Regions from separate parts of the Desulfosarcina variabilis str. Montpellier genome, predicted to be linked through region 2. Evidence: riboswitches for the same ligand, from Rfam matches in the RefSeq annotation. Region 2 holds a riboswitch; the other holds the start of a gene.
The links. Region 2 has a riboswitch for cobalamin ahead of Dvar_RS38110 (methyltransferase). Riboswitches for the same ligand answer to the same signal wherever they lie in the genome.
Positions count from the first base shown of each region.

Region 1: another riboswitch for cobalamin. It lies ahead of Dvar_RS31610 (helix-turn-helix domain-containing protein); the one in region 2 lies ahead of Dvar_RS38110 (methyltransferase).

Region 1 covers NZ_CP159846.1:6,976,932-6,993,285, reverse strand. Annotated here, with positions in the region: gene Dvar_RS31655 (TMEM43 family protein) at 1-1,090, shown strand, start outside; gene Dvar_RS31650 (transglycosylase SLT domain-containing protein) at 1,254-1,826, shown strand; gene Dvar_RS31645 (DUF350 domain-containing protein) at 1,826-2,050, shown strand; gene Dvar_RS31640 (SAM-dependent methyltransferase) at 2,241-2,645, shown strand; gene Dvar_RS31635 (hypothetical protein) at 3,291-3,500, shown strand; gene Dvar_RS31630 (TonB-dependent receptor) at 3,507-5,396, shown strand; gene Dvar_RS31625 (hypothetical protein) at 5,665-6,396, shown strand; gene Dvar_RS31620 (trimethylamine methyltransferase family protein) at 6,556-7,761, shown strand; gene Dvar_RS31615 (cupin domain-containing protein) at 8,109-8,489, shown strand; cobalamin riboswitch at 8,568-8,782, shown strand; gene Dvar_RS31610 (helix-turn-helix domain-containing protein) at 8,900-9,811, shown strand; gene Dvar_RS31605 (TonB-dependent receptor) at 9,838-11,886, opposite strand; gene Dvar_RS31600 (ABC transporter ATP-binding protein) at 11,927-12,715, opposite strand; gene Dvar_RS31595 (FecCD family ABC transporter permease) at 12,715-13,734, opposite strand; gene Dvar_RS31590 (ABC transporter substrate-binding protein) at 13,724-14,803, opposite strand; gene Dvar_RS31585 (methyltransferase) at 14,824-15,855, opposite strand.
Region 2 covers NZ_CP159846.1:8,428,737-8,445,090, forward strand. Annotated here, with positions in the region: gene Dvar_RS38050 (AAA family ATPase) at 1-313, shown strand, start outside; gene cobN (cobaltochelatase subunit CobN) at 1,286-5,053, shown strand; gene Dvar_RS38060 (hypothetical protein) at 5,540-5,803, opposite strand; gene Dvar_RS38065 (FIST signal transduction protein) at 6,032-7,486, shown strand; gene Dvar_RS38070 (nucleoside hydrolase) at 7,646-9,106, opposite strand; gene Dvar_RS38075 (radical SAM protein) at 9,446-10,363, opposite strand; gene Dvar_RS38080 (hypothetical protein) at 10,399-10,746, opposite strand; gene Dvar_RS38085 (hypothetical protein) at 10,807-10,932, opposite strand; gene Dvar_RS38090 (hypothetical protein) at 10,947-11,177, opposite strand; gene Dvar_RS38095 (SdpI family protein) at 11,246-11,584, opposite strand; gene Dvar_RS38100 (hypothetical protein) at 11,605-12,246, opposite strand; gene Dvar_RS38105 (DUF2089 family protein) at 12,239-12,544, opposite strand; gene Dvar_RS38110 (methyltransferase) at 12,638-13,372, opposite strand; cobalamin riboswitch at 13,657-14,004, opposite strand; gene Dvar_RS38115 (hypothetical protein) at 14,072-14,629, opposite strand; gene Dvar_RS38120 (AAA family ATPase) at 14,630-14,983, opposite strand; gene Dvar_RS38125 (transposase-like zinc-binding domain-containing protein) at 15,051-15,335, opposite strand; gene Dvar_RS38130 (hypothetical protein) at 15,389-15,688, opposite strand; gene Dvar_RS38135 (hypothetical protein) at 16,156-16,354, shown strand, end outside.

The DNA.
Region 1 (16,354 bases), 1.5 Mb from region 2:
GGACGAACAGGTCGATCCGGCCAACCAGGGACGGCTGGTTCATTTGAGCGCCAGGGCCGATACCGATGAAACGCTGACCGACGCCACCTTTGCTGTTTCCCAGACAGCCCTGCGCCTCAAGCGCATGGTGGAGATGTACCAGTGGAAGGAGCACCGGGAGACGCGAACGGTTAAACAGACCGGCGGCGGCGAGAAAAAGGAGACGAGCTATTCCTATTCTCGTGTCTGGTCCGCGTCGGTAATCAGTTCATCAGGCTTCAAGCGGCGCAACGGCCACGAAAATCCCACCGACATGCCCTTTGGCTCCAAAACCCTCAATGCATCGAACGTCATGCTGGGAGCCTTCGTCCTTTCCCCGGCCTTGGTCCGGGAAATCGACAATTGGGTGCCGGTGACCATCGATGCCTCGACGGCGATCCCCGCGGCTTTGGGATCACAGGGCATGATCCATGGCAACGGGTACTACCGTGGACAGGACCCGGGTAATCCGGCCATCGGCGATGTTCGCATCACGTTTAACGCCGTTTATCCCGGGCCGGTGAGCCTGATTGCCGCCCAACAGGGCAAATCGTTTGCTCCTTATACTACTGCGGCCGGCGGGTCCATTAGCCTCCTGCAGCCGGGAATCCACAGTGCCGCCGACATGTTTAAAACAGCCCATTTCCACAATCGTCTGATCACCTGGGGAATCCGCGCCGGCGGGCTATTGCTCATGTTCATCGGCTTGGCCTCGCTGCTCAAACCTCTGTCGGTCTTCGCCGATGTGATTCCCTTTTTCGGCAACCTGGTCGAAGCGGGAACCAGCCTAATCGCCTTTGTCCTGGCGTTTTTCTTCGGACTGATGGTCATGGGCGTGGCCTGGATTTTCTATCGCCCGGTGCTGGGCCTTTCCCTGATGGGTGGCGGTGTCGCCCTGGTTGCCTGGGTGATCTGGAGAAGGAAGGCCCGCCAAAAGGCGTTGTCAGCTTTGGCACCGCCACCAATGCAGCCGGCACCCGCAGCGCAACCACCAGGCCCACCACAGGGTTCGACGCCTCCGCCACCGCCCACGTCTCCTCCGCCTCCTTCGGCGGCACCGCCGGCCGAATGATCTGCTCAACCGACCCAAAGTTCCGAAGCGTGGGGCAAGCACGGCAAACAGGTTTATGTGGCCGGCCGCTTTGAGAGCAAGATGCCAATCTTATTTTCAGAAAATGTGGGTGCTGCATTTTATTTGAATCAAAATTTAAGAGGCGCACATCGAATTTTTCACAATGAAAAAAAGCATCCTTGTCTTCATTTTAGTTATTCTTCCCTCTCTTTCTTTTGGGTTTGAAAGATTCAACGCAGTGATGAAATACGACCCGCATTTTTCAAAATACACCAAACGCTATTTTGGTCCGGGTTTTGACTGGCGCTATTTCAAAGCTCAGGCAATCGCGGAATCTCACCTGAAATCAGACGCGGTTTCCCATGTGGGCGCAAAAGGAGTCATGCAGATCATGCCCCGCACGTTCAAGGAAATTAAAACCAGAAATCCTGAAATAAAAGGGGCGGCAAATAATCCCCGTTGGAACATTGCTGCAGGTATCTATTATGACCGCCAGATATGGCTGATATTCAAAGCAAAGCGTCCTTTTCAGGACAAACTGTCCTTTATGTTCGGAGCCTATAATGCCGGAAAAGGAAATATCATCAGAGCACAGCGTATTTCAAAAAGAGAAGGCAAGAACCCGAATCTCTGGAGATCCATCGAAGTTACTCTTCCCCGGGTTACCGGCAGAAGCAGCAACCAAACCATTGAATACGTAAAAAAGATTAAAGATATCAGGGAGGCTCTCAAATAATGCAAATTTCCATAATTCTTCTTAATTTTCTTTACGCATTGGGCGGCGCGTCACTTACCATTCTTTTCATGCTTCTGGGATACAAAATTTTCGATAAAATAACGCCATTTAACACCGCTGAAGAACTGGCCAAAAAGAACACAGCCGTTGGAATTGTTGTCGGTTCTATTTTTATCGGGATGGGGATTGCCATTGGCCTTGTCATTGGAATGGGACTCAACTGATTTTTACCCTCTCCATTTTTAAAATGCTCACTGTAGTGGGCACGATGTGCTTGGGGAAAACCCGGGTGCTATGCCTTTCCGCGCGATAAGACTTTTTTTTATATCTGACAACACCGTTGCTGTTTATCCTGAGTAATTCAAAAGAATCAGTCGATCAAAACCATCCCATCGAAAAGATGGATATCAGGAGGTGTATTATGAGCAAACAATCAAGTTTGGCAATAAGGATCTGAATCCCGAAATCGTGCCCGGTGTCAGTTGTTTCAACGCTGCCAACGCCGCCCTGCGCAAAGGGATCACCTACGGGCAGGCCGCCCATTCGGTGATTCTGACGGCAACCTTCGGACGGGAGGATGCGTACGACGGTCCCGACAATATTGAAAGCCTGGCCAGACACCAGGCTACCATGGCCTTTTTCACCATGTTTACGGACATCGAAAAAGTGATCAAGAAACTCAGCATCCATTATCCACAGGACACGCCGGTCGCCATCGTTCAGCATGCCGGATACCGCGACAAGGAAAGGGTGATCATCGGTTCCATTGGTAACATTGTCAATCGGCTCAAAGGTGAAAATCCCCGTTTGAATACATGATCTACGTGGGAGATTTTTTAAGTTATCGTTTTGAAAAAAAATAATTTAATTCTGAATAATATAATTGACATGCTGCAAATTATTATTTACAAAACGCGCAAATGCGGAGGGGCCGTGAACAATTCTAATTTTTCGATTATTCGCACATTAAGAAAAAAATAGGGTATCACAGCTAAAGAATTGGCTGAACAGGCTAATATCACCCGGGCCGCGGTTGCGAAGATCAAGAAAGGAGCAAGCAATCCTGTTCTATGCATTGGGGAAGCCATGAGTCATGTTTTTTAATTGACGCCTAGCGAACGGGTGTGCATGGCGGAAGGGGTGGTTTGTGAACGCGGTATCATAAAACCCTTGGTAATAGAGACAAAACAGAAATTTTGGTAATTTATCGCAATCGGGTTATACTTTCAGGAATACTTCCTGAGATATAATCGACAACGCCTTGGTAAGGGCGCAGGAAGGAAATAATCAGGCCACGAAGGTCATCGTTCCCAAAAAGGAACATGTCTTGGTGGCCTTTTTTTGTCCGATCCGAAAATATATTTTGGGAAGGGGCAAGTACCCCCCAGTGTTGCAACATGGGGGTGCACATGGTCGTTAACGAAGTTTTAAAGAGAAACCTCGCAGAAGCGGAGGAGGAAGAGGATGAAGATGAGACGTATATTGGGCTTGCTGCTGGGAATTGCGCTGGTTCTGCCGTTGCCAATAGAAACCAGGGCGGAGCAGGAAAATGATGAAAATTACAAGCTGGAAAACATTATCGTAAGCGAAGAAGGGGAGGCAGTACCGGAATATAAGAAGACGGTGGTTTCCGAAGAAGATGTCGGCCGTCCTTCTTTGAGTAGTTCGGTTTAGGATGCACTGAGAAACGAGGCCGGTATTCAGTTTCGGCGAACCACACCAACAACGGGTAACAATGTCCGGATGAGAGGGTTTGACGAGTCCAGACTGTTGATTGAAAAGGACGGGGTGCCTATCAATTTAGACGGCAGTTATGGCGGGGACCAGATGAACTGGGATGCTGTTTCCGCCGATGATGTAGAGAAAATCGAAATCCAAAGAGGAGCGGTTTCAGCCAAATACGGCAATACCTTGGGCGGTGTTATCGACATCGTCACCAAAAAGCCGTCCGATGATCCCCGAACCAGTGTCAGTTCAACCTACGGAAAGTTCGATACCTGGGACACCCGGCTCAGTCACCGCGCTGGATTCGGCCATTTCTGGTGGACCATCGACGGGAGCCATTTTGAAACCAACGGGTATCTGCGCAACAATTATAATGACAGAAATAACATCAATATGAAAATCGGGCTGGATTTGCCTAATGATTGGGAACTCGGAGCGGGGTTCGAATACTCGGATGCCGAAGCTGGACTGATTGTGGAAAATGATCCGGAAAGCTCCTATTATGACAGTGATTACCCCGTAGCGGACGGCGGATCACTGGGGGGGCCTGGAACGCGGATGACTGGAACAGCGGGTGATGATTCCTACAAAAATGACACCAGTAATGCGGTGTCCGCCTTTTTAGGCAAAAAGTTGACCAACGGCGGTATAAAGCTTGACTTCCGACTGTGGAACCGGAAAAGAACGGAATATTATTTCGACATTGAAGCACCGCACAACAAAATATATGAGCGAGAGACGGACATCGAGGACAATAACTGGCTGATCACCCTGGGTGCGGATCATCAGGTGCAAAACCACCATGTGGAGTGGGGCGGCGAGCACAAGCAATACGGGTGGGGAGATCAAGCCGTGCCTTATATCAATATGAATTATTTTGATGAATCCATGGTTGAGAGATACTACTATATTGCAGAGGGTTTCAAAGGCCAGCCCCGGAATAAAAAATACACGGCGCTCTATCTCCAGGACACCTGGACGTTTCATCCGAATTGGGAACTGGAATTGGGACTGCGTCAGGAATGGTTTAAAACCGATGCAGTGGACCCGGAGGCCTTCGGGTTTGACTGGGAAACCGAAGAAGACGTGATCGATGAAAACCATCTGGATCCACGGGGGGCGTTGTCCTGGCGGCCATGGAAAGGCGGGTCCATATCCGCGCGTTTGGGGATTGTTCACCGGTATCCCACATCGCCTGAAAGTTTCTGGTGGTATTTGAACAAAGGGACCCAGTTTTTTAATACGACACTGGAGCCCGAGGAAGCTGTGCAATATGAAGTGGGCCTTGAGCAGCGGCTGTTTTCAAGGGTTCTGCTTACGTTGCGGGGATACTACTATGACATTGAACACTATATCACCTCGACCTCCGTTCGTGGTTATGGCCAAGTCGTATACAATATTGATGATGTGACCATCAAGGGCTGTGAGTCCGAGCTGTCCGTCGATATTTTAAAGAATTTGCGGGCCTGGGCGAATTTCACCTGGCAGGATGGGGAAAAATCCGGCGATCCTTACGATACGGAAAACGTATTGGGCAATCAACTGCCCGATGTGCCGGCAATCATGTATAATTTGGGACTGGATTACCGCATGGATCGGTTGATGATGAAACTCGCCCTAAACCACATCGGCGACCGGGACCGGTTTGCCGAAGGAGAAGTGGAAACCCTGGGATCTTATTCATTGCTCAACTTTTACGCCATCTACACTTTCCTGAAAAAGGACAGGATCAAATGTGATGCGATTCTGGCTGTCGACAATATTCTGGATGAGGATTATAAGGAAAGCGACGGATACCCCATGGCAGGGATCAGCACTTTCGGCGGATTGAAGGTGACTTTTTAATCCTAAAGCAATCCGTGCATCGCCTACGGCTCAGAGGCCGGTGCCATGGACAAGATGGTCCAGGCGGTTGCCGGAAAGCTTTGCTCGGAAACCTACTTCATCGCCCGGACCGAGCCGTCACTGAAGATTATCAGCGCAATGGGCCTTAAGGGACACCTGGGCACCGACACCGCCTGGCCGTTTCCTCCCGGCGATTGCGGCCTGGGCCAGGCAGGAGATCGCCGACAAGACCGGATGGAACGGGAAAAAGCCGCTTCTGGGTGTGGCGGTGGTCAACCCGTTCTACTGGCCGGTCAAGCCGTCGCTTACCCGCCTGGCTCGCTCGGCAGTCACCCGCAACTGGGGCCACCACTACGAAAAATGGTATTTTTTCTCCTCTTCGAAGGATCGTAACCGGCTGTACTGGAACTACATCAAGGGCATCGCCGATGCCGTCGACCGTTTCAGGAAGAAGCACGATGTGCACGTGATACCCGTTGGTATGGAGGCTATCGACCTGGAACCCTGCACCGACCTTTGCAATGCCCTGGGGCTTCCGGCAAAGATCTTCACCTCACGAATCTATGACGGCTACCAACTCACCGCCGTGTTGCACTCACTGAGCATGCTGGTCACCTCGCGCTACCACGCCCGGGTTCTCTCCATGACCGGCGGAGTTCCCTCGATAGCGGTCTCCATGGACGAGCGGCTTTACAACATCTTTCAGGAGTGCGGCCACCTGGACGACTACTACCTGTCCACCAACGACGCCAACCTGGGCGATCATCTGCTGAGCTCCCTGGAGACGCTATGGGAAAACCGCGACACGGTCTCCAGGGAGATCTGTGCCTGCGTACCCCGTTACTTGAAAATCATGGCTGAGATGGGCCGGTTCTTCCACGGCTTTGTCCAGCGCTCCTTTCCCGGCATTGACCTGCAGCCGTTGCCCGGGGACTGGAAGGATTGCCTTCCCCAACTCCATCCCGGGCTGCAGAAGATTCTGGCCGACAATCCGCATTGAGAAACGCACCTGACGAAGGCTAATGCGTACAGCGCTACTGAATCGAATCGGCGTTATCGCCACGTTGATTCGTATTGCTTTCACCTTGCGGATTGAGCGTCTTGATCCTTATGTTGTATTCCCTGGCGACCGATATCCAGCATAAAAAAGGAGTCAACAATGAATGATCAACCATTCCACCAACAAGATCAACTGATCGATCCGGTGATGCTGGACCAAATCCATCTGGATGCCCTCCGCGTTTTGGAAGAGGTTGGGGTCAGATGCGATGCACCTGAAATCAGACGAATTTTCGAGCAAACCGGCCTGGCGGCTGTCGACGATGCCACCGGCCACCTGCATGTGCTCGCGCCGCTTGTCGAGCAGGCGCTGGTTACGGTGCCCAAGCGAGATCAATACTGGATCCCTGAAAATTCATTCGGCGTGGGGGGGACGGCCCCTTTTGTCTTCGACGATAAAAGCGGCGAGCTGGTCGCCCCAACCTTCGACCATCTGGCCCGCATTGCCACCATTGTTGACCAGGCGAGTGTGGTCAACTTCATGGCCCGCGGTGTTCTGATTCCCAAGCAGGAAGTCAAGGTCATGGACGTTTTGGTGGCCCATTGCCAGAAGCCCCTTTATGTGGCCGCGGTTACCGACGCCGGCATTGCGCGCACCGAGGAAATTCACAACCAACGCGGGAACATCACCGTTCAGTTCTCGCTGATCAACAGCCCGCTGAATGTGATGCCGGAGATGGAAAGGCCTTTTTTGTCCTGTGTGCGCAAAGGACTTCCCATTTATGTGTCCACCATGCCAATGGCCGGGCTATCGGCCCCTTATTCCATGTCCGGGCTGTTGACGCTGACCCACGCCGAAGCGCTGTTTGGACTGACCCTGACGCAGCTGGTAAACCCCGGTATCACCTGCGTGCATTCGGGGCTCCCGTCCATTGCCAATCTGCAGAAAAACTACGCGGTCGATCTGGGGCTGATTTCCCACAATGTGGCTAACCTGCTGATGAGCGCCATCTGCCGCAAGCTGGATTTGCCGTCCATCCACAGCGCATGTACCACCAATGAGGATTCTCCCGGCATACGCGCCGAACAGGACGCGGTGAACGGGTACGCCCTCATGAAAAAATACGGCTTCCACCAGATGCGGCACGCCTTTGGATTTTTAAAGGAACTGGTGTCGTTCTCCATCACCAAACTCGAGCGCCACATTGAATTGTGCGAGGAGACCGGACCCGATCAATCACCGGAGGTTCGGATCGAGCCTTATGATCCGGAAGGTTTCGACGCCATAATGAGAAACGGAAGCCGGCCAAACTACATGAACGATGACCATACCCTAAAAAATCCCGGCAAGGTATTTGTCGTTTAAGCTCGCCGTAAAACGAACCACATCATTGCCATTGACAAGGATGCCTATGCGCCGATTTTTCCAAATCCCACTTTGGCGCCAAGGGCGATCTTTTTGGAATCATGCCCCATTTGAGCAAGTTCTTATCCTCTCAGGCTGTCGTTAAAATTGTTGATTCCACAAAAGACAATGGGTATATGGGCAAACAACTGTTGGCGGTACCTGAGTTGAAAGTCAAGCACATTGTTGTTCGAAGCGGTCGGTTGTAATGTGAGTGGGAGAACCTGTGAACCCCTAAATGATTGCCAAAAAACGCTTTTTGTTGTATTCGATGCGCCATTCATCTATTGCAAATTAATGAGATAATTATGTCGTCAACTATTTTCAAGGTCAACCCGAACGGCGAATTTTATTTTGCCGAAGGATGTTATATTCTCGAGCTGTACAACATACCGGATGATCCCGACGCCTCCATTGCTCGGGCGCGGATTACCCCCGGCATGGCGACCCAGCTACATCGTCTGCATGGTATCACCGAGCGTTATACCATTCTCGAAGGCGGCGGTCTGGTTGAGATAGATGGGCTTCCAGCACAGCCAGTCGGCCCCGGGGATATGGTGATGGTGACTCCTGCGAGTTCCCAGAAAATTACCAACACCGGAGACACGGATCTTGTTTTTTTGGTTGTGTGTACCCCGCGATTCGTTCTCGAAGCTTACGAAGAAATTGATTCCGAGCCGATGCTTTAACCACAGCCCCGGTCCGGGTGTCATTCGATCTTATTATCTTGACAGATTGGTTTTCATTCAATAAACCATCGCCTAACATATGAAAGATGAATCATCGGTGTCCGATGGGACTTGATAGGGAATTCCGTGAGAATCGGGAACGGATCCGCCGCTGTAACACTCATGCTTTCGATCATTTACAGAAGGCGAACCTTGGGCAAGTGTTGGCCACTGTTCATTTTTAAAAAAAGTGAATGGGAAGGTTGTCCAAGGTGAGTGAAGTCAGAAGACCTGCCATGATTCACATGGCAAAACCTATCGGAAACTATATCGTTTTGCCGGATTACAATTGATCTGTACGGGATTGAAAACGGCATCCCGGGTCCACATTGGGCCCGGGATTTTTGTTTTGTCCGATCGGGGGGCACACGATGATTACGAAAAACTTTACTCAGCCTGAAGCTGCAGCTTTTCCCGGAACACGTTTTGACTGGCGCTTGAAAAATGATGCTGGAGAAGGGTATATCCGGCGCCGGCGACTGGATGACGATTTTTTTTTAACCCAGAGCTATTTATGCTCACCCCAGCCCTTTCGTTCCCGTTTTGAACCGCCAACCCATTCCACGGCCTTTGTTTTTATGCTCCGCGGCAGCACGCGCATCCGCATTGCCGGCTGCCCTTCCTGGGTGGAAATGCATGCCGGTGAGGTGTGTGCGTATGTTGATGGCGGTGACCTGATTCGGCGGGAGACACCAGCCCATCAAACCATGGAAGCCCTGGTCGTCAGAGTCGGTGATGAGCGGCTGGCCAGTATCTGCAGCGACCTGGATCTTGCCCTGCCCAATGGACTCAGGCGCGGACATGTGCCCCTGATTCGCGGCAATTCACCGTCAACAAGTGTGATTCTTGAGAAAATCCACCACAACCGGATGAACAGTGCCACCGAGTGCCTGCTGGCCCAGGCCCATGCCATCGATCTGATCTGCGACATTTTTCTCGATCGAAACGCTGCGATTGGCACCAGAGAAAACGATCGGGTGCGCGAGCTGGCGGCGTACATTGCATCGGACATCGGTCGCGATTTCAACCTTTCCAGCCTGGCCAGGATGGCGGGCGTAAATCGTACCAAACTCAACCGCCTGTTTAAAAAGGTGCATGGCTGCACCGTGTTCGAATATATTCGCCGGGAGCGGCTGCGCCGGGCAAGCCAGTGGTTGTGCCAGACAGACATGCCCATCACCGACATCGCTCATGCGGCCGGCTTCTGCTCCTCCAGCCATTTTTGTCACTGTTTCCACCAAGTCTATGGAAAGCCGCCCAGGGATTTTCGCTCGTGCGCTTGAAAAAAAGCATCGGCTGCGCAAGCGGTCTAAAAACGCACATTCAAACCAAAGATCGCATTGAACCCCGGCAATGGATAGAGAGATTCATCACCGGGATTACCGCTGCCGCTGCCAACCGCATCTTCACCAAAAACATTGTTGGCCACAAGGTACAATTCGGCTGCGCCGATCTGTTTTGCGTATCTTGCATTGAGAATCCAAAACCCATCTTCTTCGGTGGTATTGGCATAGTTGAAATACCGCTTTCCCGTATACACGGGATTCAGGGAAATATCGCCCAACATCTCATCGCGAAAACCCAGTTTGAAGGCAAACATGATATCCGGCACGCCGGTCAACTTATTCCCGGAATAATCAACGCCCCGGCTGACAAATTCATCAAACTCGGATTGCTGCCAGGTAAAGCTGGTCGAGGCATAGAAGCCGTGGGGCAATCTTGCATTGGCGCCGACCTCGACCCCTTTTGCGGTGGTTTCGCCGGCGTTTTCGTATTGCGCACTCAAATCCGATCCGGATCGAACGAATTTATCGGTGACATCCTGCCAGAAAAGGGCAACGTTGTAGTCCAGCCAGCTGGAGATATTGCCGCGTAAACCCGCTTCATAAGCCCAGAGCCTTTCCGGATCCAGCTCACCGTTCGTGTACCACATCGGTAGCCTGACCGGACTTTTTATTCCGCTGTTGAGCCCTGCAAACAGGTTCACTGCTTTGCTGGCTTGATAGGTAAAGCCGATCTTGGGGCTGACGTCGCCTTTGGCCTGATCCCAGGAATCGCTGCTGGCGATATTGGCGACCTGCTCCAGATCAAAATAGTCATAGCGAAGACCGGCGCTAACCGTCAGCCTGTCAGTCATGCACAGCTCATCCTGCAGATACCCCGCATAACTGATATCTTTGCGTGAAAAGTCTCTGTTAATCTCCCCGATATCGTAAAAACTGGTTGCCATATATCTTTTTGCCGTCATATCGTGGTAGCGATACTCCCCGCCGACAACAAGCTTGTTGACCATCCCGGCAATATCGTGGTTCAAGGTCACATTCACCTCCGGGTGCGCCTGCCACCCCTCCTGGTCAACATAAGCTCCCCAATATAATTGAAAATTGGTGTCTTCCATTTCTGCTTTGGCCATGAGTGTATGCGGTCCCAGCTGCTGGGTGTACACCAGGGCGCCCAAAATGCCTTCGGTCTCGTTGTGATAATCAGCGCCGGTAATCGGATTTTGGGAAGGATCTTCCTCGAACTGCTGCCGGGTCAGCGCTTGTGTAAAATTTCCCTTTGAGTCGCGGAAAGATCCATGCAAGGAAATGTCGGCATCATCACTTACGGCGTATCGCGTCATGGCATAAACGTTATCGCCATGGAGATAGCCGCCATCCTGATACGCGTCCTCGCGTACGGCAGATGCATCGATATAGTATTGCCATTTCTCTTTAACGCCATTGATGACACTATACCCGTTGCCGCCGCCCAGGCTGCTGAACGCCAGACCCGCGCTGGCCTCCACCGGTTTGTTGGCTGTTCGGGTGATGATATTGATCACACCGCCGATGGCCTGGTCTCCATACTCGGCCGACGGCGTTTTGGTGATTTCGATGCGTTCGATATCGTGGATGGCCAGGCTGCCGGAGCGCACGTATCCAATTCCCGGATTAAACTCGATGCCGTTGATCATTACCTTCATGGCCCAGTTCGACACTTCGCCGCCGCGGCTGCTCATCGAGATATCGCCACTGGTCGATCCCCTGTCTGTGCCGACAAAATACATGCCCGGTATATTCATGTCCCGCAGCACGGTGAGCGCATTGTAATGCCCGGGATACTGCTCCAGTTTCTCACGGGATATGACCGCGATATTGGTTGGAATGTTGTCAACCGTTGTGGCCATCTTGGTGGCGGTAATGGTGATATCGCCGATATGCGCACCGGACTTGCTCTTTTTATCAACCGCTGTATCACCCTGGGCCCATACCGGCTGACAGCAAAACACGGCCATGATGACCACCATTGACTTAAAGCAAAATCGCCTTCGGTAACCGTTTCTGCGCAATCCCGTTGCCTTTGATTCATTGTCCATGTGCTTTTCTCCTCATAAAGATCCTTGTAGCCCAACCCTATTATTCCATGACAACAAGCGCTTTGAATGTTGTTGTCGCGTCCTTCTCAACAGTAATGATTTTCGATTCGACCTCAAAAAACGACCTGATGGTCGCTTCAGTGATGATCTTCGCAGTCGGTCCGCAAATGTAGGTCTTTTCTTCGGATGCCGTACGCCCCTGCATAAGCGTCAAATCGGAGATCCGCAAGGCATGCTCAGGGTAATGGGTGTTGATGATGCACGAGATTCCGCGTTCTTTGGCCAGCTTTTCCAGCATCTTCAGGACCCGGATTTGATTTTTGTAGTCCAGGTGCGATTCCGGCTCATCCAGGATCATCAGCTCAGGGTCTTTCACCAGCCCCCGCGCCATAAACACCAGTTGCAGCTGGCCGCCGCTCAGTTGGGAGCAGAGCCTTTTCTTCAAATGCGCGATGCCGACTTCAGCCAGGGTCTGATGTACTTTTTGCCTGTCTTTCCGGCTGGGGATGGAAAACAAACCGATATTGCCGGCCAAGCCCATCATGACCGTATCTTCAACGCAGTAGGGGAATACGAATTTGTACGCCTGGGGGACATAGCCGATGCGGCGCATGTGCTTTTTGTAATTCATCTGCTCACCGTCAATCAGGGTCTGCCCCTGTTGCCACGGCAGAATACCCAAGAGGCATTTGAGCAGGGTGGTTTTACCGATCCCGTTCTGGCCAAGGATGGTCAGGATCTGCGCGGACGGCAGGGTGAAAGAAATTCCCTTCAGGATCTCTTCTTCCCGTGAGTAACTGAAGTGACCGTTTCTAACCTCAACCTTCATCAGCTTCCCCAACCGGAATATCTGTACACATAGATAAACAGCGGCACCCCGGCAATGGCGGTCAAGATGCCGATGGGAATCTCCGCCACCGTGGCCACCCGGGCAATAAAATCAATGATGATGAGAAAAATGCCGCCCATGAAAAACGCCGCCGGAAGAAGATGCTTGTGATCGGCGCCCACAACCATCCGGCAGACGTTGGGAATGATCAGGCCGACCCAGCCGATAATGCCGGACACCATCACGCTTGCCGCCGTGACGACCGTTGCCAGGGCAATGATACTGAATCGCAGGCGCCTTGGATGGATGCCCAGCGAAAAGGCCTCCTCATCGCCCATGGAGAGTATATTCATCCGCCACCGCAGGAGAAGAAGTGTCACCGTTGCGCCACCAATCAGGGGGCCAACAACGGCCAGTTCGGCAAAGGTGGTGTTGGCAAAGCTGCCCATCAGCCAGTACGTGATGGCCGGCAGCTGGGAATCCGTGTCGGCAACAAGCTTGACCAGTGATATCAGTGCATTGAAGAAAAACCCGACAATCAAGCCGGCCAGCACCAGAGATACCGGCGAGGACATTTTTTTTATTTTGGAAATGGTGTAGGCACAAAGGACGCTCAGCAGGCCGAATCCAAAGGCCAATACCGCGGTAATGCCCGTGCCCCCGGAGGTTAACAGAATCCCCAGCGCAGCACCGAACCCGGCCCCGGCGCTGACGCCCAGGATATCAGGACTGACCAGCGGATTCTGGAAAATGCCCTGAAACGATGCCCCGGCAACAGATAACCCGGCGCCGACCATCACACAGAGCAGAACCCGGGGCATGCGTATATTCCAGACCACCGTCGCTGCGGTACAATCGGCTGTGATGCCGAGGATTTTATCCAGCAGAATCGATACCACCGCTTTCGGGGGCACCGCGTACCTGCCCATGAAAAGGGACAGAAACATCAGTGACAGCAGGCAGATGACCAGCATTGCATAGATCAGCCGGTAATTTTTTTCGTTTTTTTTACTTGGCATGGGGATGCAGGATGGATTGCATGAGGTGATCAGAAAGGGTGATGTTGTATCGACGGGAATAATAGGCCCTCATCTCTTTCTTGAACTCAGCACGACTAATCAGGTCCGGATAGTTTTTTGCGATCAGCCACAAAAGCGTTAACGGTGAATCGGCATGGGGCGCCCCCCAATTCATGAGCCCCAACGGCATGTCATGGACTGCCCCTTTGCGAACCGCCGTGATGGGGTGCCAGTTCTGGCCGGGAATACTGCCATTTAAGTATCTGGAGGCGGGAATTCCCCGGAACACATAGATAACATCCGGGTTCCAGGCCAAGAGCTGCTCCATGGAAACTTCCCTGTTGTCGCCCTTGATATCGGCGGCATTGACAAGACCGCTTTTGTTCAGCCAGTCGTCACCGTATGATCCGATGCCCCGAACCGTCACCTTGTCTCCCGTATTGGACATAATCATCAAGCCCTTCTTCTTAGGGCCTTTTCTGTTGGACAAAAGAGCGGTCGCCTTTTTTTTCGCCTGATCCCACTCCTTCTGCAAAGAAAGCGTGCCACCGCTGGCAGTAAATATCTCCCGCATAAGGGTTTCTATGGCCACGGACCAGACTTCGTTATCCTGGTTGTCGATATAAAAATCCAGGACCGGAACGGGTAATCCCTGAAGTCCTTCTCGCTGAAATTTTCCATATACAAGGATGGCGTCCGGTTCGAGCTTGAGCAGTTCTTCGGCGTTTGACTGAAAACCGGTGAGAAATCCGGTCGGAATACCCTTCCATCCCGGCAAGAGCAGATCGAGCAGTTGGTTGTTTGCATCCGCAAAGGCGACCTTGTGCGTACCAACGATTTTGGTATTCTCAATACGAAGCGCGGCAAATGTCGAGACCAGCGGCGGCGCAACGATCACGACGCGCTGCAAGTCCTTTGGCGGTGGAAGCTTGACCGTGTTGCCCTGAAGGTCGGTTACGGTCCGCAAGGCGGCGGCCTTGTCAGCGGCAACCGCAGCCTGTCTGCCGCCGATTAGGAGAAGAAATTCCATCAAAATACAACAAAGTGCAGTAACGACGACTGTTCGCATGGACGCTCTCTTGAATCCCTTTACCTGGCTACAACCAGTTCAGCCTGTCCCGCAGGCAAATCAAGCATCGTTGAATTCACCTCTTTAAAACCGGCCTGCGTCAGGCAGGCGGCAATTTCTCCCTTGGCAAATGAAAAATCCTGCCCTTCCAGAGACAGGGAAAGCCGCATCAAGACAATATTGGACGGCGCCGTCCGTTCACCGGTCAATCCTTCGTGCAGGCAGACCAAAACGCCATTGGGGGCGAGCGACTGCTTGACGCGCTGAAAAAAGGAAACCCGCTCTTTGACGTAATAAAGGTTGTGGCTGGCCCAGATCAGGTCATAGCCGCTGCCCAGGGGCGTCTCATTGTAATCACCGGCGATACAGGAAATCCTGTCGGCCATGCCTTCTTTTTTCAGCTCCTTTTCAGCCAGACGTATGATGGCCGGCAGATCCAGCAGCACGCCTGTTGCCTCGGGACGGCGGCGCAGAATCTCGGCACCGATAAGCCCGGGGCCGCCGCCCAGATCCAGAATTTTTTTCACATTGCCAAACTCCGGGAGCGTTTCAAGCAGATCCGCACAAATGGCCCCCATGCCCGCCCGCTGATAGGCTGCCAGATGAGCGGTGGCCCGTTCCCACTTGGATTCGTTTTGCAAGGCTTCTGTCTGCGGCACCGCTGGCGGGCCGTTTTTCACAATGTCCACAATTTTTGAAAGATTCTTATGCTGCATGGCTTTCATGTTTGTTAACAGACCGCCCATGAAAACCGGACTCTTGCTATCGAGGAAATGGGCTCCGAAGTCTGTATTGCTGTATTTCCGGTTTTCTTTATCGGCCAGCCCGAGCGCCACCATGGCGTCCAGAAAGTAAACAAGGCCGGCGGTGTCGGTCTGTATGCCGATTCTTGCGGCGATTTCATCCACATTCGATGTCTCATTAAGAATGTCGGCCATGCCAAGCGCCATGGCGGCTTCCAGAACAGCCCATCTGACCGGTGCAACCAACAGATCAAATAATGCCGCCATGGACGGATATGGGGTATTGGGCGAGTGAATACTGGTTGTCATCCTGTGTTTCTCCAGCTCGAGGTAAAACCGGTGCGCCTTTGCAACAGGGGTGCGGATTAAAAAAGGGGGGCGCTGTCAAATTTGACCTGTGCAATCCGTTTTTAGCCGTGCTTGCAGTTCCTTTTATAATGTTAACCGCTAACTGCTAACTGCATCGTTTGAATTTTGTTTAAAAACACCATAAGGGCCTTTCGAATAATATCATTTGCGAAACAATAAAGATCATTTGCGGAACAAAAGGAGTCAGGCGAATGTGTATTATTGCGGCCGATAAGCTTGTTTCATACGGCCCAATAAAGGCATGGCAAAGCGAGAAATCTAACTGAAGTGTTTCGCGACAGCCGATTTTTCTGACAAACAAGGGCAAGCTGGTCTAATACGCCTACGAGCAATATCAAGAAAAGATGGATAGGGACTCTTATGAATAGGTGAGCCGACTGACGGATAAATAGGTGGCGGTTATCGAGAATTTTGTACGCGAACTGGAAGAATTATCAAT
Region 2 (16,354 bases):
CATGGACGCGCATGTACCCATCGTTCTGGCCGGACTGCCAAAGGTGAGAACCTATTTAACCAGCCAGCATCCGGATATCCTCAGCCGATTGAAAACCTTGATTCTCTATCCCATCGTTGTCGAGGATTTCATTCTGGAATATAAAGATTTTGAATCTGAAGCCATCGAACAGATTTACGTTGCCACCAGGGGAGATATGAGAAAGTTCAAGGAGATTTGCACGGATTGCCGCGACAAAGCCAAAGAACTGGGCCATAGCTTCGTCGATTTAAATCTGGTGGTCGACTTTCTCGCCAATCTTCATCCCATGTAGGCTCCAAAAAATAATCTCTTCCTTCACTCTGCGGCATATTAGCCTTCCCCCAAAACCTATCAAACCGACATCTTACCTTTTGTTAAACGCGTTCGCGTAGCCGATTACGTAACGATGCATCGTTTTTCTAATAACCACTAACGGCGCAACGGCATAAAGTGATTTAAAATAATGAAATACGATGGAAACGTGACATTATTTTACCACGCCTAAAAAATGGTTCGGGCGCATTAAGGTACTAAAATTTTATGATTATTCCTTGTGTGAAGCCTCAAGTAACGGGAAAGATAGCGTTACACTTTTTGCGTCTTAGCATGAAACTCAAATACAGGACCATACAGGTACACACCGGGTTGTCGCATGTACCTATTTCGCATTGGTAGGTCCGGGCATTGTCGATGTTTGGGATGGCTGCCATCAACCCTCGGTTTGATCATCGATAAAAAATACCGATCCCTTCATGCTCTCAATCGTCATATTATCACCTTTTTCGTTCATCCTGGGCTGGCTTAGGTGTTTTCGATTTGCCATGCATTTGTTTTGTAATGAATCGCGAATCATAACGCAAGATCTGCTCAAAATAATCTTTAAATAGTCCCACCATCCAGATCGGTAATCGGTAATCGGTGATCGGTGATCGGTGATCGGTGATCGGTGATATAGGTTAATGGGGAAAGGATGTTTGAAACTCAAAACCAATTGACAACTAAAAAAGTCAAGCCTGTGTAGATTTCATTCCTAAGAAAGGAAGACACGATCCTTTTGTGAAAACTCCCTCCACGCCACCCGTTTTCTTATACATACTAATCGCTGGCCATGCCTGCGACATCAATTTCTCATATCGTGTATCATTGAATTTTCGATCCAGTCATTCTTGACGATTACACGTCAGCCCATTTATAAGGAGGAGTCGGTGAATCGAGAAAAACGCTACGTGAAATAGAAACCAAAACCGAAAGAAAGATAACACCATTGAAATTCGTCTACTTCAGTGTGACCTCCAACGAAGTTCCCAACCTTAGTGAAGCTGCCCGGCTGTTTATGGAAAAAGTCGCCCCGCTTGAGATCTATGCTCGTACACGCAGCCAGTTAGAAGACAACCCGGACAGCCAGGCGAATTTTGTGCAACGGGCCATGGCCGCCGATGTCGTGGTGGTCACCCTGATGGCTGGAAGTCATTCCTGCCCAGCCTGGGAAATGCTGATTCAAGCACTTGAGAATCAACGAAGAAGCGGTTCACAGCATCCTTACCTGCACATCCAGCCTACCGGCAGCAATCCGGAAACACTGGCTTTGGTACAGGCGCATTCCGACGGCCTGGACGATGATGCCTGGCAAACCCTGAGTCGTTATTACCGCTACGGCGGGGCTGACAACCTGCACAACCTACTGATTTTTATAAATCAAAAGGTGTGTGGGGGCAGTATCCTCGCCAAGGCGCCCCTGCAGCCGCCCTACGAGGGATTGTATCACCCGGATCACGGCTATATCATTGATGCCGAGAAATACCGAGCGGCCCTGGACCCGGCCAGGCCCACGGTAGGCATCTGGTTCTACCAGAATTTCTGGACCAGCAACAACAAGGCCCACATCGATGCCATGGTTCGGGAGATCGAGTCCCAGGGCGCCAATGTGATCTGTGTTTTCCACATGCGCTTCAAGGACACGGTGCTTGGCAACCAGGGGGCCGACTACGTGGTCGAGCATTTTTTCATGCAAGATGGCCGGCCCGTGATCGATGTGCTCATCAACCCGGTCATGTTCAGTCTGCAGACCGCCTCACCAGAGTACAAAGGACTTTTGGCGCGGCTGAATGTCCCGGTCATTCAGGCCATTGCCACAGGGCGCAGCATCGCCGAATGGGAGCAAAGCGACCAGGGCCTCAACAACGTAGACATCACCATCAGCGTAGCCCAGCCGGAACTCGACGGTGTGATCATCAACGTGCCGGTGGCTTCCAAGCAGTGTGTGGACATCGATCCTTTGACCGGCGCGGCCGTCAACAAATACGTGCCCATCCCCGAACGCATGGCTAAAATGGTGCGCCTGGCGCTGAACTGGGCGGCACTACGGCATAAATCCAATGCCGAGAAAAAAATCGCCATCGTGTTCCACCACTACCCACCACGCAATGATCGCATCGGCTGTGCTGCGGGCCTGGATTCGTTTGCCAGCGTGGTGGATCTGCTCGGTGCCATGCAGCGTCAGGGATACCATGTAGAAACCGACTACCCCGATGGTGATGCCCTGGCCCACGACCTTTTGGCCGGCATGACCTGTGACCGCCGCTGGCTGCCCATGGATCAGATGGCGGCCCGGGCCAGTGCCTCTGCCGGTCCGGAAGATTTCAACGACTGGCACAACAGCCTTCCCGATTCCGTGCGCGAAAAAATGACCGGGGACTGGCAGCCCATGCCCGGCGACCTGTTCGTGCACGACGGCCGTCTTTTTTTTCCGGGGCTGATCAACGGCCATGTATTTCTCACCATTCAGCCGCCCCGGGGATATTTTGAACAAATCGATAAACTGTATCATGACCCGCACCTGTCGCCGCCCCACCACTATCTGGCCCACTACCGCTGGATGTCGAACGTGTTCGGGGCCGATGCCGTAATCCATGTGGGCAAGCACGGCAGCCTGGAGTGGTTGCCGGGCAAGGCCGTGGGGCTTTCCGAAACCTGCTACCCGGATCTGGCCATCGCCGATCTACCCAACATCTATCCATACATCATCAATGATCCCGGCGAGGGCACCCAGGCCAAGCGAAGGTCTTACGCCTGCATCATCGATCATCTGCCCCCGCCCCTGACCAATGCCGGGCTCTACGAGGATCTGGCCGACGTGGAAAACCTCATGTCGGATTACCAGGCGGCAAGGCTTCAGGATCAGGGCAAACTCGATCTGTTGGCCCGCATGATCTGGGAGGCCGCCGAAACGGCCGAGATCACGACTGATCTGAATCTTGAAAAAACAACGGCCCTTGGGGATGTGGATGAGTTTCTGGAAACGCTGCATCACTACCTGAGCGAAATCGCCGACACGGCCATTGCCGACGGCCTGCACATCCTCGGCCGGCCACCGGCCGATGATTTTTTGGTCCGCACCCTGGTGCAGATGACCCGCCTGGCCAATGGCGAGGTGCCGTCCCTGCGCCGGGCCGTTGCCGCGGCCCTGGGCTATGACGCGGATTTTCTCACTCAACACCGTGGCCGCATCATCGATACTGAATCTGGTGCCACGGGTGGCCAGCTTCTGGACAAGGTTCATAGCCTGTGTGAAAGACTGGTGGCCGATTTATTGGCCGGCAGTAATGCGCCGGATGCCGTGTTAACCGTTCAGCAGCGCCACCTGGGCAAAACCGAGCCGGACGTCACCCAGGTTTTGTCCTTCATCCGTGACGACCTTTATCCCCGCGTGCAGCAAACGCGAGACGAACAAACCGCCTGCCTAAACGCCCTGGACGGAAAATTTGTGCTGCCCGCTCCCTCGGGCGCCCCCAGCCGGGGCCAGGCCCACATCCTGCCCACCGGCCGCAACTTTTACTCGGTCGATCCTCAGAAGATTCCCACACCGGCGGCCTGGGCGACGGGGAAAAAGCTGGCCGATGCCCTGATTGCCCGATACCGGGAGGAACACAGATCCTACCCCGACAACGTGGGCCTGATTCTGTGGGCCAGCCCCACCATGCGCTCCAAGGGCGATGATGTGGCCGAAATTCTCTACCTTCTGGGTGTGCGTCCGGTGTGGCAAAAAGGCTCGGGGAATGTACGCGGGGTGGAAATCATCCCGGCGGCTGAACTGGGCAGGCCGCGCATCGACGTCACACCGCGGGTTTCCGGTATCTTCCGCGACGCCTTTCCCTTGTTGATGGATTTGATCGACAAGGCTGTGCAAATGGTGGCGGCGCTGTCGGAAAAACCGGAGAGCAATTTCATCCGCCGCCATGTAATCAAAGATGTCAAGGATCTCACCGCCGAAGGATTGGATGCGGATTCCGCATTCCGCCAGGCCACGTTTCGCATTTTCGGGTCCCCACCGGGCAGCTATGGCGCCGGGGTGGCTCAGTTGGTGGAATCCAAACAGTGGGAAACCACCGATGACCTGGGTGAGATGTATATCCGCTGGTCGTCCTACGCCTATGGCCAAAAAACTTTTGGTGTACCGGCCGAATCCGATTTCCGGCGCACCCTGGGCCGCATGTCGGTCACGGTCAAAAACGAGGATACCCGAGAAAAGGACATGATGGCCTGTACTGATTTTTACAACTATCACGGCGGCCTGATCACGGCGGTGCATGCTGTGCAAGGCCGGCGCCCCTTCTCCCTGGCCGGCGACAGCGCCGACCCCGATAATGTTGTTGTGCGCACCACCACCGAAGAGGCCCGGCACATCTTCCGATCCCGCCTGCTCAATCCCAAATGGCTGGAAGGCCTTCAGCGTCATGGATACAAGGGCGCCGGCGATATCTCCAAGGCCATGGACATCATCCTGGGATGGGACGCCACCGCCGACGTGGTGGACGATCACATGTACCGGCGGTTTGCTGAACGTGTACCCTTGAACCCGGACATGGCCGCCTGGATGAAAGACGTCAACCCGTATGCCCTCGCCAACATCATCGACAAGCTGCTGGAGGCTGCCGGCCGGGGGTTGTGGAATGCCGATGCAGACACCCTGGATGCCTTGCGCGAGGCGTATTTGGATGTGGAGGGGGAGATTGAGGAGGCTGTTGATCGGTGATCAGTTATCTGTCATCAGTTATCGGTTGCCGGTTATCGGTTATCGGTAAATTGAGAATGGAAAATGGAGAATTGTGAATGGTTAGGTGGTGGTTGGTGATCAGTGGTCAGTGATCGGTTATCGGTGGTCAGTAGACGGTAAGTGACCAAAGAGATGGGTGGATTCAGTGACTGGGTGATGGGGTGAAACGGAGAGTGGGGGATTGGGAGTGTCGGTGGTCGGTTGCCGGTTGCCGGTGAACTGTAATCGAGGTTAATCGCAGAAAATGGTCGAAGCTCAAAACCGATTGACGACGACAAATTATCATTAAAATCAACGATCATGGGCGAAGAGACACAGATCAAAATGGCTATAGCCAGACAACGTTTCACTCCATCTGCAAATTGAATTTTCAAGAAACACGGGAGTTCACGTAGGGGCACGGCGTGCCGTGCCCTTGTTCGACCTGAACCCGGATCATGGCGTCAGCGGCCAGAAAGATCCGGATCAGAAACCAACACTGACCCCGGCCTCCACATAGGCCCCATCCTGAACATAATAGGCCGTTGCCGGGCCACCACCGGCTTCGGTCAGTTCACCGTCACTGTTGATGGCGCGCTCCACCTCCGCGTCGAAGATGTTCTTGACCAGCACCCAGATTTTATATCGGCTCCAGGAGTAGGAAACGGACCCATCCACGGTGGTTTTGGATGGATACTCCACCCGGTTGGCGTAATATAGGTAGTATTCGCCCCAGATGTTCGCTTCCACGCTGGCCTTGAGCCCATCGTCTGAATCATTCTTTCAATTGATTCATCCAGGATAAAAAAATAGCGGGTAGAACGATCATCCAACCGTCAGGATTTCTTGACACATGATAATCATTATGAGACATTTGTTCTTACAATTCGTTATCCAACTATTGGATTCGTTTGGTCAAAAATGCTGCCGAACCGAGCATTGCATCTATTGACTCGAGCGGGATGGGAGTGGCTTACCATGATATGCTTCAACATTCAGTACAATGCGAAAACGGATCTATTGGAGGCCAGGAAGAAACTCTCACCCGCTTCTTATAGGCAATTGTTGATCAGTGTCTTTTGCGGCGTGCCGCACGAAGGATATATTCTGGATCTGATTGATGCACTCACTGCGGTTTTCCCTGAAGCTGCCGTGCTGGGCACCACCACCGCCGGTGAAATCATGGACGGCGGCGTGCTTGATCAAAAAACCGTCATCGCCTTCTCCCAGTTTCAAAATACATGGGTCTGTTCGGGCCTGGTGAAGGAAAACAATGACTTGTATCAGACCGGCCGGCAACTTGCCGCCCAGACCGTCCAGGCAGACACGCAGGTGGCGTTTGTTTTCGGATGTGGCATCAAAGACGGCGGTGCGATCAATGGCGAGCCACTTTTAGCCGGTTTTCACAACACTCGCCCCGACCTTCTAATCGCCGGCGCCCAGGCTGGAGATAATGGACAGGCCAGGCGAACGTTCGTCTTTACTCAGGATGGGATTACCGACTGCGGAGCGGCCGCAGCGTCATTGAGCGGCACCAGCCTGACCATCCAGAATCACTACAATTTGAGCTGGGTTCCACTGGGCAGGGAAATGGTTGTCACCCACGCGCAAGGGCCCATCGTCCACACCATCGATAAAAAGCCGGCCAAGGAGGTCTACGCCCATTACCTGGGCGAAAATGTCGGCGAACGGCTTCCTCACTCGGCAGCCGAATTCCCGCTTATGGTTGATCGGCACGGCATGCAACTGGCCCGGCATGCCAACCGGGTTCTGCCAGACGGATCATTGGCGTTCATGGCGCCCTTTCACACCGGCGAAAAAGTCCGCTTTGCCTTCTGCCACACGCAGCTGGTTGCCGAGTCGGCGCGGCACACCTTCGATGTTTTCGCCTCCCATAACGCTGAAGCCATCTTTATCTTCTCCTGCCTGTCGCGTAAATGGGTGTTGGGAAAGGATATCGAACTGGAATTGGCGCCTTTGGGAGAGCTGGCACCCACCGCCGGTTTCTTCAGCTATGGTGAATACTACTCCCGCAATGGCAGGAACCATTTCTTGAGCCAGACCATGACCGTATTGGCACTTTCCGAGAAGCTCCCCACGGATAACAAAATCAGAGACCGTCAATTACCGCCCCGTTATCAGCCTCCGGAGACCAAACAGATTCAGGACCTCAAAGCCCTCCATCGCCTGGTGGAAACATCGGCCAATGAGAGAGAACAGCTGATCGAGGAACTGCAGGCCGCCCTGGCAGAAATTAAAACGCTGCGCGGACTCATCCCGATTTGTGCGAGCTGTAAAAAAGTCCGGGATGACAAAGGTTACTGGAACAAAATCGAAGAATACATTCAGAACCATACCGGCGCCCAGTTCACTCACGGCATCTGCCCCGACTGCGCCAAAGAACTCTATGCCGAGGTTTTCAAGGAAGATTGAGGGGCGCGGTAAAAAAGAATTACACCAGATTGCCCCGGACTTTGGTTCATCTGCAAGGCGCATTGGCGGTTGCATATTGAAATATGTGACTGTCGATGCAACACCGCAGATGGGCCAAAGAACAAGTAAGATGGTGTGATTATTTTTTACCGCGGCCCTTTAGACGATCCCTCTTGATATGCCGATGCGTCGTCCCGCCTCCATCTCCCATTGGATTCCGTATTTATCGATCCAATAAAAGAAAGTAATCGGGAAACCGTCCAGTTTAACAGGATGGTAGTTATCGCTGGGATTGATCATTTTGACCCCTTCCTGCTTACGAAGAAATTCGAACACTTCTTTACAATTCGATACTTCCAGGGCAATGTGCCGCGGCCCGCCCACGTCGTAGGTTTTCGGTTGGGGCGGGATCATCTGGTTTCCCTTGGGGGCATGATAGGCCATCAGTTCCAGATAGATATTGGCCTGGGGATGCTTGAGAAAGCGAACATCCACATTGACCTTGGCATCCATAATCCCGGCATCCAGAGCGAAGGGTTTCATCTCAACGCCGGTATAATCCATTTTATTACCATCTGAATCATACGCCTGCTGAAAGCCGAGGACATGTCCATAAAATTCAGTCGCCTCATCCACACAGGGCACCACGACGTTGACGTGGGATAACCCCAAAACAAAATCTGACATGTCATGAACGCAGATTCGTTCCAGCATCAGTGTTCGGCAGATATCATCCACATACACACAATAATTCACCTGACGTCCTTTTTTGATATCCGGATTGCAGAGAAGATAGGATTTGCGATTCTCGTGATCGGTGTCATCCGGACCTTCCTGAATCGTTGCCTTCCACTGATGCCATTTAAAAGACTGCGGGTTAATGACATAACCTGCGGCAACCATGTCAAATGGATTAAATCCCTTGGCACCAAAGATCGCCTCCCACTCGGCCAGCCATCCCAGGGAGCGTTCAGCCAGAAAGCGCCCGATTTTGCTGGATTCACCGAGCCTGGCCAGATCCCTCGGCCTGATCCATACCTGATGACAGGCCTCGAAAGGGACCAGTGTCAGCTTGACTTCACTACCCAACAGAACTTCAAAAGCGCGGACATCAGATTCAAAATTCAAGTCCCTGAAAGGCTTGGCCTGCCAGAGACCGGAGATAAAATGCTGGTCCATGCTACGTCGGCCGGCGACCAGGACGATCTCGTCGATACGATCCTCAAGATCCGGATATTTCAGCAGCAGGAGGGCAATATTCGTCACTGCACCGATGGCCAGGATGGTCAACGGGCCTTTTCTGAGGGCCGCGGCCAGCTGTTCGACCGCCTCATTCGTGGTCGCCTTGGAAGACTCCTCGGGCAGGGTCGATTCGGCACCCTGATAAACGGACACGCTGTTGGGACCATAGGTTGAGATAAAGGATCGGGCCGTATTGGTGGTGACCTTGATATCATCCGTATTGCCCAGGGTGGAACTTACGCCAACCACACAGACTTCCACCGAGCGAAGCAACACGGCCAAGGCATATGCGTCATCCACATCACACAATCTGAAAAGACCTGATTCATGACCGATGGCGATATCCGTATCCACCCAGACGCGCTTTTGTGCATCCATTTTTCCCACTGTCGTTCCTCCATGCATGTTACGTTAGCATTGTTCTCAGGCAATTTTGACGGATTCGTAAAAAGTCCGATATCGGCGTTACGCTTCATCCCTCGTCACTGCGGAGTACGATCAGTACGCTGCCTACGGCACCCGCGATAGCGGTATTCTCGGGATTCGCAAGCCTTGATCTCGGGCTTTTTACAATTCCGTCCGAACTGCGACTTTTTACGACTCAGGCAACTTTAATGCTTTTACATTCTCAGGCAGTGGATAGCTTATCGGTTTTGATATCAAATATCTTTAGTGATATTGACGACATCGCAAAAAGAAGAGAATAGAATGAAAACGTTAATAGACAAACTGCTGGTTTCGCCTGCGAAGCTCGGCAACAATTTCAGGCGAAAGCGTATTTTCGTATACATGACTGGGGATCCGTGGTGGCAGATGATACTCTTCACACAGGGCAAGCAGTGTGCGATTCAATTGCTGCCGGTACCAGAGCGGCGGTTGCGGGTTGCCGTTGTATAGTTGGACGACGTCTTCCATGAGGTTTTCGTCCATCGAAGCCAGAAGCGCCTGCAACCGTTGCTGATGGCGGCCTTCATGGATCCACAACGGCTCCCAGAGGACAAAATCCGGCGAAACGGTTTTGAAGCCGTCGAACATCTGAATCAGGGAGGCATCATCATCGGTTAAAAAAGGAAAAATGGGAATCAATGCCACGCCGCAAGCAATGCCCGCCTTTTTCAAGGCGGCAATGGCGTCAAGGCGTTGCTGCGGCGAGGGCGTTTGCCCTTCGAGATGCTTGGACAACCATGGGTCGAGCGTTACCAGGGTCATTGCCACAATGACAAAGCTCGACCGGTTGATTTCAGTCAGAACCGGGATATCCTCACATACGGCAGGGCTCTTGGTAATGATCACCACCGGGCGGCGATGATCCCGCAGCACATTCAGAACCTGACGCGTGAGACGGTACTTTTTTTCAGCGGGTTGATAGGCCTCTCCTCTTCCCAGGCACAATACTTCATTAGAGGGGATATCCGCCAATTCCAAAGCCAGTCGTCTGGGTATGTCTGTATCGACAACGACTTCAGATTCAACAAAACCGTCATCAAATGCAATGCCGTCACAATACTGGCAAGCAAATTCGCATCGCCCGGCATACAATGAGAGGTTATAATCAGATAGAAACATTTCGTTCAGTTCATCTCTTTTGGGAAAAAGCACTGGTCTTTCCAGCTTCTGCTTAATATATCGGGGCATTTCGAAACTCCTGAGTTCCGTTTAATATCTTCACTTCAAGTTTTTCGAAGCAGCCCTTTCGCTTGGAAAAGGTCTGCGACACGATCAACATCCTCCGCACTGAATCCGATTCGCCACCATTTTTGGCGGCGATGAATAAGGAATGCGTTTTCCCTTGAGGGACGATCCATGTCTAAAGCAAACCATGATCGGAAGTCTCCTGTTCCTTGAATCCGGTACCGTCCGGTCCAGAAGTTGAGATTGATAAGCTCGATCATTCGTATCGTATCAAAATCAATTCTCTTCTTCCCGAACGGCCCGAAGAAATATCCTTTTAGAATCAGAAACTCGGGATACACTTCAATATATCTGTCCCGGTACAGGTTATTTTCATTCATCTTCAAACACGAATTTCTCCGATCCTTTCTGTCATTGGGTTGGGCAATGCGAATAGTAATCTGCAACTAAACGCTCCGGACAAACCCGATAATGACTTCAACCAGTTCTCTTTTTATTGGCAAATCCGGTTGGTTGTAAGTCTGAAGATTTTTCATCCGATCGATATCCGCTTCTTTGAAAATGTGGTTCATACCCTTGATCATTTTCAGTTTGGCAATCTCTTGGTCATCCCAGGAAGGTTGCCATCCCTGTCGACAGGACCGGAGCCGGCGATAATCAGTGCGGCAGGACCTTTTTCTTTACCGTTTGGAGCAAGCAGTGACCCTTCGATCGTTCCTGTTTCTGTTTTAAGTTTAATGATCGTCTCAGACTGAGCTTCACACAACGTGCAGATCATCAACAAAAGTATGCCAGATAAAAAAAAACAGCTTTTCATGTGGGTTTCTTTCCTCTTTAATTCCAATTGAAACAGTCATTCTCTAATCTTCGATGCGTACCATTGAGTCATAGATGCTTTGCATAAAAATAGCTGATCAGCACAGGAATCAGATAAATCAAGGGCGCAAGAAACAACACGGCAATCCAAAGCGACCGTCTTGCCAACGGCAGAAAAAATGGTGCCACCCCCAGCAGGATCAGTGGAATCGACCAGCCCATCATCTGACTGCCACCATACCTGTTTATCTCGACCCACATCTCCTGAGACTCGAATGATTGCTCGAACCGAATGCCATATATTCGATTCATCGGCACCTTGTTGGCGACGAGAGGAAAACTGATGATGATGGTTAGCAGGCCAACCATGATATTGCTGACACCGATGATCTTTATCGACAACGCCATACTGAGCCTCCTTTTTTCAATTAGGCAACCATGACGATGGGAAACAAATGGTAAATGAGTATTTTGGAAATAATCTCTCCGGCAACAAGAGTAACAACAAAAACGGTTACGCCAACGGCTCCCGAGACATTGCAACTCAAGGCAAAGGCCCGGTACATGAGTAAAACCATCCAGACCAGCATCACCAGTCCGAAACAAACCATAAAAAGGAAAGCCGCCATGTCAGCGGAAAATTGATTCCACAACGCGTGGCCCTCTAATAGCGCGTGAGTGAATCGATTGGCGCCGGGCATCAGCGCCACCAGCGATAACAACAGATAGGGGAATCGCGCCAGGGCTTGCGTACCGAACACATCAATCAAACGCGGCCTGCTTTTGGAAACAATTTTGCCGGCCAAAAACAAAAGCATGCCAAGCAGCAACCACGACAATAAATTTTCGGTGATATGACCCCATATGGACAGTGGCGGAAGTCCCAGGTGAAAATCGAGAATACCGTCAAAACGGGTTCCCCCCAAAAAACCCAAAATACCGGTTGGTAAAAGAGCAAGCAGTCCAATCACCAATGCCTTTGCCCCAGCCACATAGTAAAACGGATTGAACAGCCAGCGGCTGATTTCCATGCGCCTGCCAGGGCCTTTTTCCCATACGCCTTCATGCATCACCATCCTCCTCGGCATCAGTGTTCTTCTTGATTTGAGCGATCTTATCAATCAGCGAATCCAAACGGTTGCGTATGGTGGGATAGGAAAGCCCGTAAACACGGGCCATTTCCTTCAAGCTGCCGCTGGCCTCGATCAACCGGATGATGAAATCCTGGTCTTCACTTGGCAACCGCGCCAGTATCGGCAGATCGAAACTGCCGCCAACCGTTGTTTCACATGTATCGCATGCGAGGCGTTGGACTTTGAGCAAGCCCTGACAACTGGGGCAAATGATTGGCAATTGTTTGCGAATCAAGGCACGATCCTTTAATAATGTTTATTTAGAGTTACACATTATTAAAAGACAACTAACTTTTTGTCAATATTATTCGCGAAATATTTAGACAGGCTACTCGGTTTTCTTTCCAACCACACCAATGTAGTAAAGCGGTTCTTCACAAATGGAAAGTCGGTGTACATAGCGTTGGGATTCAATGATATGCAACCGTTCTTGCACCAAGTCACGGATGGTATCCCTGAATCCGCTGGAATCTTCCTCGGAGAGAAAACGGTCTTTGATGTTAAAAGCGATCCAGGCATCTTCGGAGACGATTTCAAAGGCGTTTAAAAATGCCTCGGTGCCGATGTGGTCGTAGCCCAAGGCCGCCACCGAGAACAGGGTATTGAAATCATAGGATTCGAGGATGTCTTTTTCCTTTTTATCCAGGTCGGTAAAGTCGGCCACCAGATAGTCATCGTAAAGCTTCGACCGGTCTCTTAAGGCGGCTTCTTTTGCCTCCTCGATGATATCAACGCCCACAATGGTTTCACACCCGACGTTTTCTTTCAGGCGTTCACCGGCGACACCGTTTCCGGCCCCAAAATCAAGTACCCGGAGTGCATCGCTATCATTTTCATGGGCGTCCATGGCTTTGTTGAGCAAACCGCAGAGCATCTGCGGCGAACAACACTTCAGGCGTTTGTAGACTTCTTCGTAAAGGCCGGGTACCTCAAAAAACCGCTGGTAATCGTGCAGCATCACTTTCTCGTGGCCCTTTTCAGCCTGCAGGATAATGAATTCCTCGTTCTGGTCCAGGTCTTGAGCATTGTCGGGAAAGGCAATTTCATAAGCGTCCTGGTCCATAAATTCCTCCTTTGGTTGGTGTGATCGTTTGGCGATGCAAATTCATTGCATTGGATAAAAACCGTTATTGCATCGCGGACAAAAACAGTGATGGATTGGACTGATTACAACATTGACGACCAGCAGAAGCGGCGCTCAGAGCAGAAAGGAGATTCAAAGCAAAGAAAAGTTAAAGCTGTATTAGGGCCGCGATAAAAATAAAAAACCCCTCACACACAAACCATGCATGAAGGGTAACACCCGTTTTCTTCACCCAGCAAAAATACACTGCCACTGTTCATCGCAGATAGTCGGCAAACTAAGGCAGGTCTTCTGGCTCTCCCGCCTTCACAACAGCCTTCCCATCACCCGGTCGAGCGACAGTGGCGTTTCCCTGTTGTAAAGGTTCCTTGGAGCCTGTTTAATCAACCCGTCTAAGGCCCGCTAACGGCGTTGGAAATTGTCTCAAAATGCTCACATATGCCATATATGCTCCGCTTTCGAGCCACTTTCCGCCTTGTTATCGGGCCTGATCCAGACTTCTAAAACAGGCTCTCAAAACGAAGGATCGGGATTACAGCGGCGGGACCGCTTCCGATTTTCACGGAATTCCCTTTTACGCGCCGTGGCGCACCTTATATGAGAATGTTATTAATTATATAAATACCCAGGATTGTCAAGGTTCATTCCAACAGACCGTTCAAGATGCCCACTATACACCTATCTGATTTCAATAAACTTTAACGCGGCCCCAATTACAGCCGCTTGTTCTTTGCTCATTTCGCCCAAACTGCCACGCCGTTCTGCCATTCTTCTGAAGCGGGTAAAATCTGTCGGTAAAGCTTCGGTATCGACAAGGAAAGCTATTTTTTTGATGATCGCCTGAATATCGTTCGGATATTTAATTCGGCCTTTGATCTTAGCAAAGTATTCCAATTTCAACCGGCCTCTGATCCTATCAAATTCTAGATCTTTCACTCGATGCACTGCCAGAATTATATAATCTCCAAGCGCTTGCCAGAAAATTTCATCATGATTTTTCCATTTCGGGAGAAAAAATCGCAACAACGCCGGCTGTTTTTTCCCGTTTTGCGCAATATGTTTATAAAGGATTACAGGAAAATCGTTTATTTTATTATTATCAATCTGTTCAAGCATTCCAAACAGGGTCAATCGTTGTTGCTTACGGTAGCGTTTATCGATCTGCTCTAAAACACTGCCCTGACCTACACCGGAGTGCACTTTTTCAAGTGCAATTGAAAGTGAGTTCGCCATCATTCATCTCCTTCTTTGTGTGTTTTCAAGGAGTATGGGTGCCACGGGAATGATCGCCAGGTCGGCATATTTTAGGACCGATTGGGTCACGCCGGACAGCGCCGGTGGCGTATCGATGATCAAGTGTTTATACACTGCGGATAATTTGGATAGCTCCCGTTTTGAGAAAGGGGTAGGATAGTGTTTGACATTGAAACGGGGACGACTGCTGATCGCGTGCCATTGCAAGACACTGCCTTGGGGGTCGGTGTCAATCAGGCAAACAATCGGCGATTGTTCACTAAGCAAACCGGCAAGATTGACAGATAGGGTAGTTTTGCCCACCCCACCTTTTTGGTTGACGATGGCAATAATCATTGGGGCTCAGAGTTAAAAAGGTATAAAATTAGATTATATTCAACGTATATGATAGATATATTGCGTGTCAATCAGTCTTTTTAATGATCGCGACCTTTAAATATTGTCTGCATTTAGGATAATTACTGCACCGATATCTTATAAAATCTGACCGTCGCTGATACACGTGCATCGGTTTGTCGCAAACTGGGCAATTCGGCCTGTCCGGGATCTCGTCCCATGAGTGGTTAACAACATATTGGCTATTGCAAACAAGGCATATTCTTCTCTCTTTGCCGTTTTGTGTCTTACCATAGCGGTAAAATGCATCAGAACCACATTCAGGGCATCTTGTCCTATTGTTCAACATCATTCATGTTTTCTTGTAACAATCGCTTAAACCGATGATTTGTTGGTTCAACGCATCTATTGATTCGCTTGGAGGCACTCATTGAGGTGGTTATCATCCCCCCAATATTTCATGTAAAGATTGTAGGTTTTTTTTATGTGTCGACGAGGTTTCACTGAATAACGGTGATAATCGATGAGTTGTTTCAGCTGACGAGAGTAAGTCTGAATATCCTCAATATTAAATTGCTTACCTTTCTTTATCACAATACGATCTGCTTTCGTGGATTCCTGAAGTGCTAATGTAATAACTTCTTTGGGATCTTTATCCTTTACAGCATTTACAAACTCTTCAATCTTGAATTCTTTGGAAATCATCGGAACCTCCTTTAATGCTAAAGGTTTTTTTTAAATCCGACAATTTAGTCATCAGCACAATATCCGGAAGGTCTATTATATCTATCTTATGTTAGCATTGTTAGCAGAATGTTAGATTTATGTTAGGATAAAGATTTTTTAAAGAAAGCAGTTGATAAAAATGAAGGATCGCTAACAAATTTCTGATCGTTCACTAATATTCATGTAACGTAGCCAGGATACCTTCACTTCAGACGTGATCGGAATGAAATGGTGGCCTCTGTGGACGTTATGCGATCTGTGATAACAAGGCCGCTCACGATATCTACCGGCTGCGGGTTCCTCCCGTAACCGTTGACATACAACCGACCTCCTCCTTTCCTGTGAACTGCTCTGCAGCCATGCCTTATCACGAGCAATCCCACGGCAGACAGGGCAGTTCCAACTTCCAAAAAACGATGCGGAATATTGCAACCGAGGACTATCATATGGACAAAATTAGTGAATTAATTCGAGTATTAGAAGACCAAGCGGTCGTCAAACGCAGCCTTACCGCCAGGGGGACCCAGACCTGCAAGATCTGCGGTAAGCCGGCAGATCACTTTCGCTCTCCCTTCTCAAAACTTGAGTATAGCATATCGTCCATCTGCCAGGCGTGTCAGGACTACTATTACCTGGAAGGCGGTT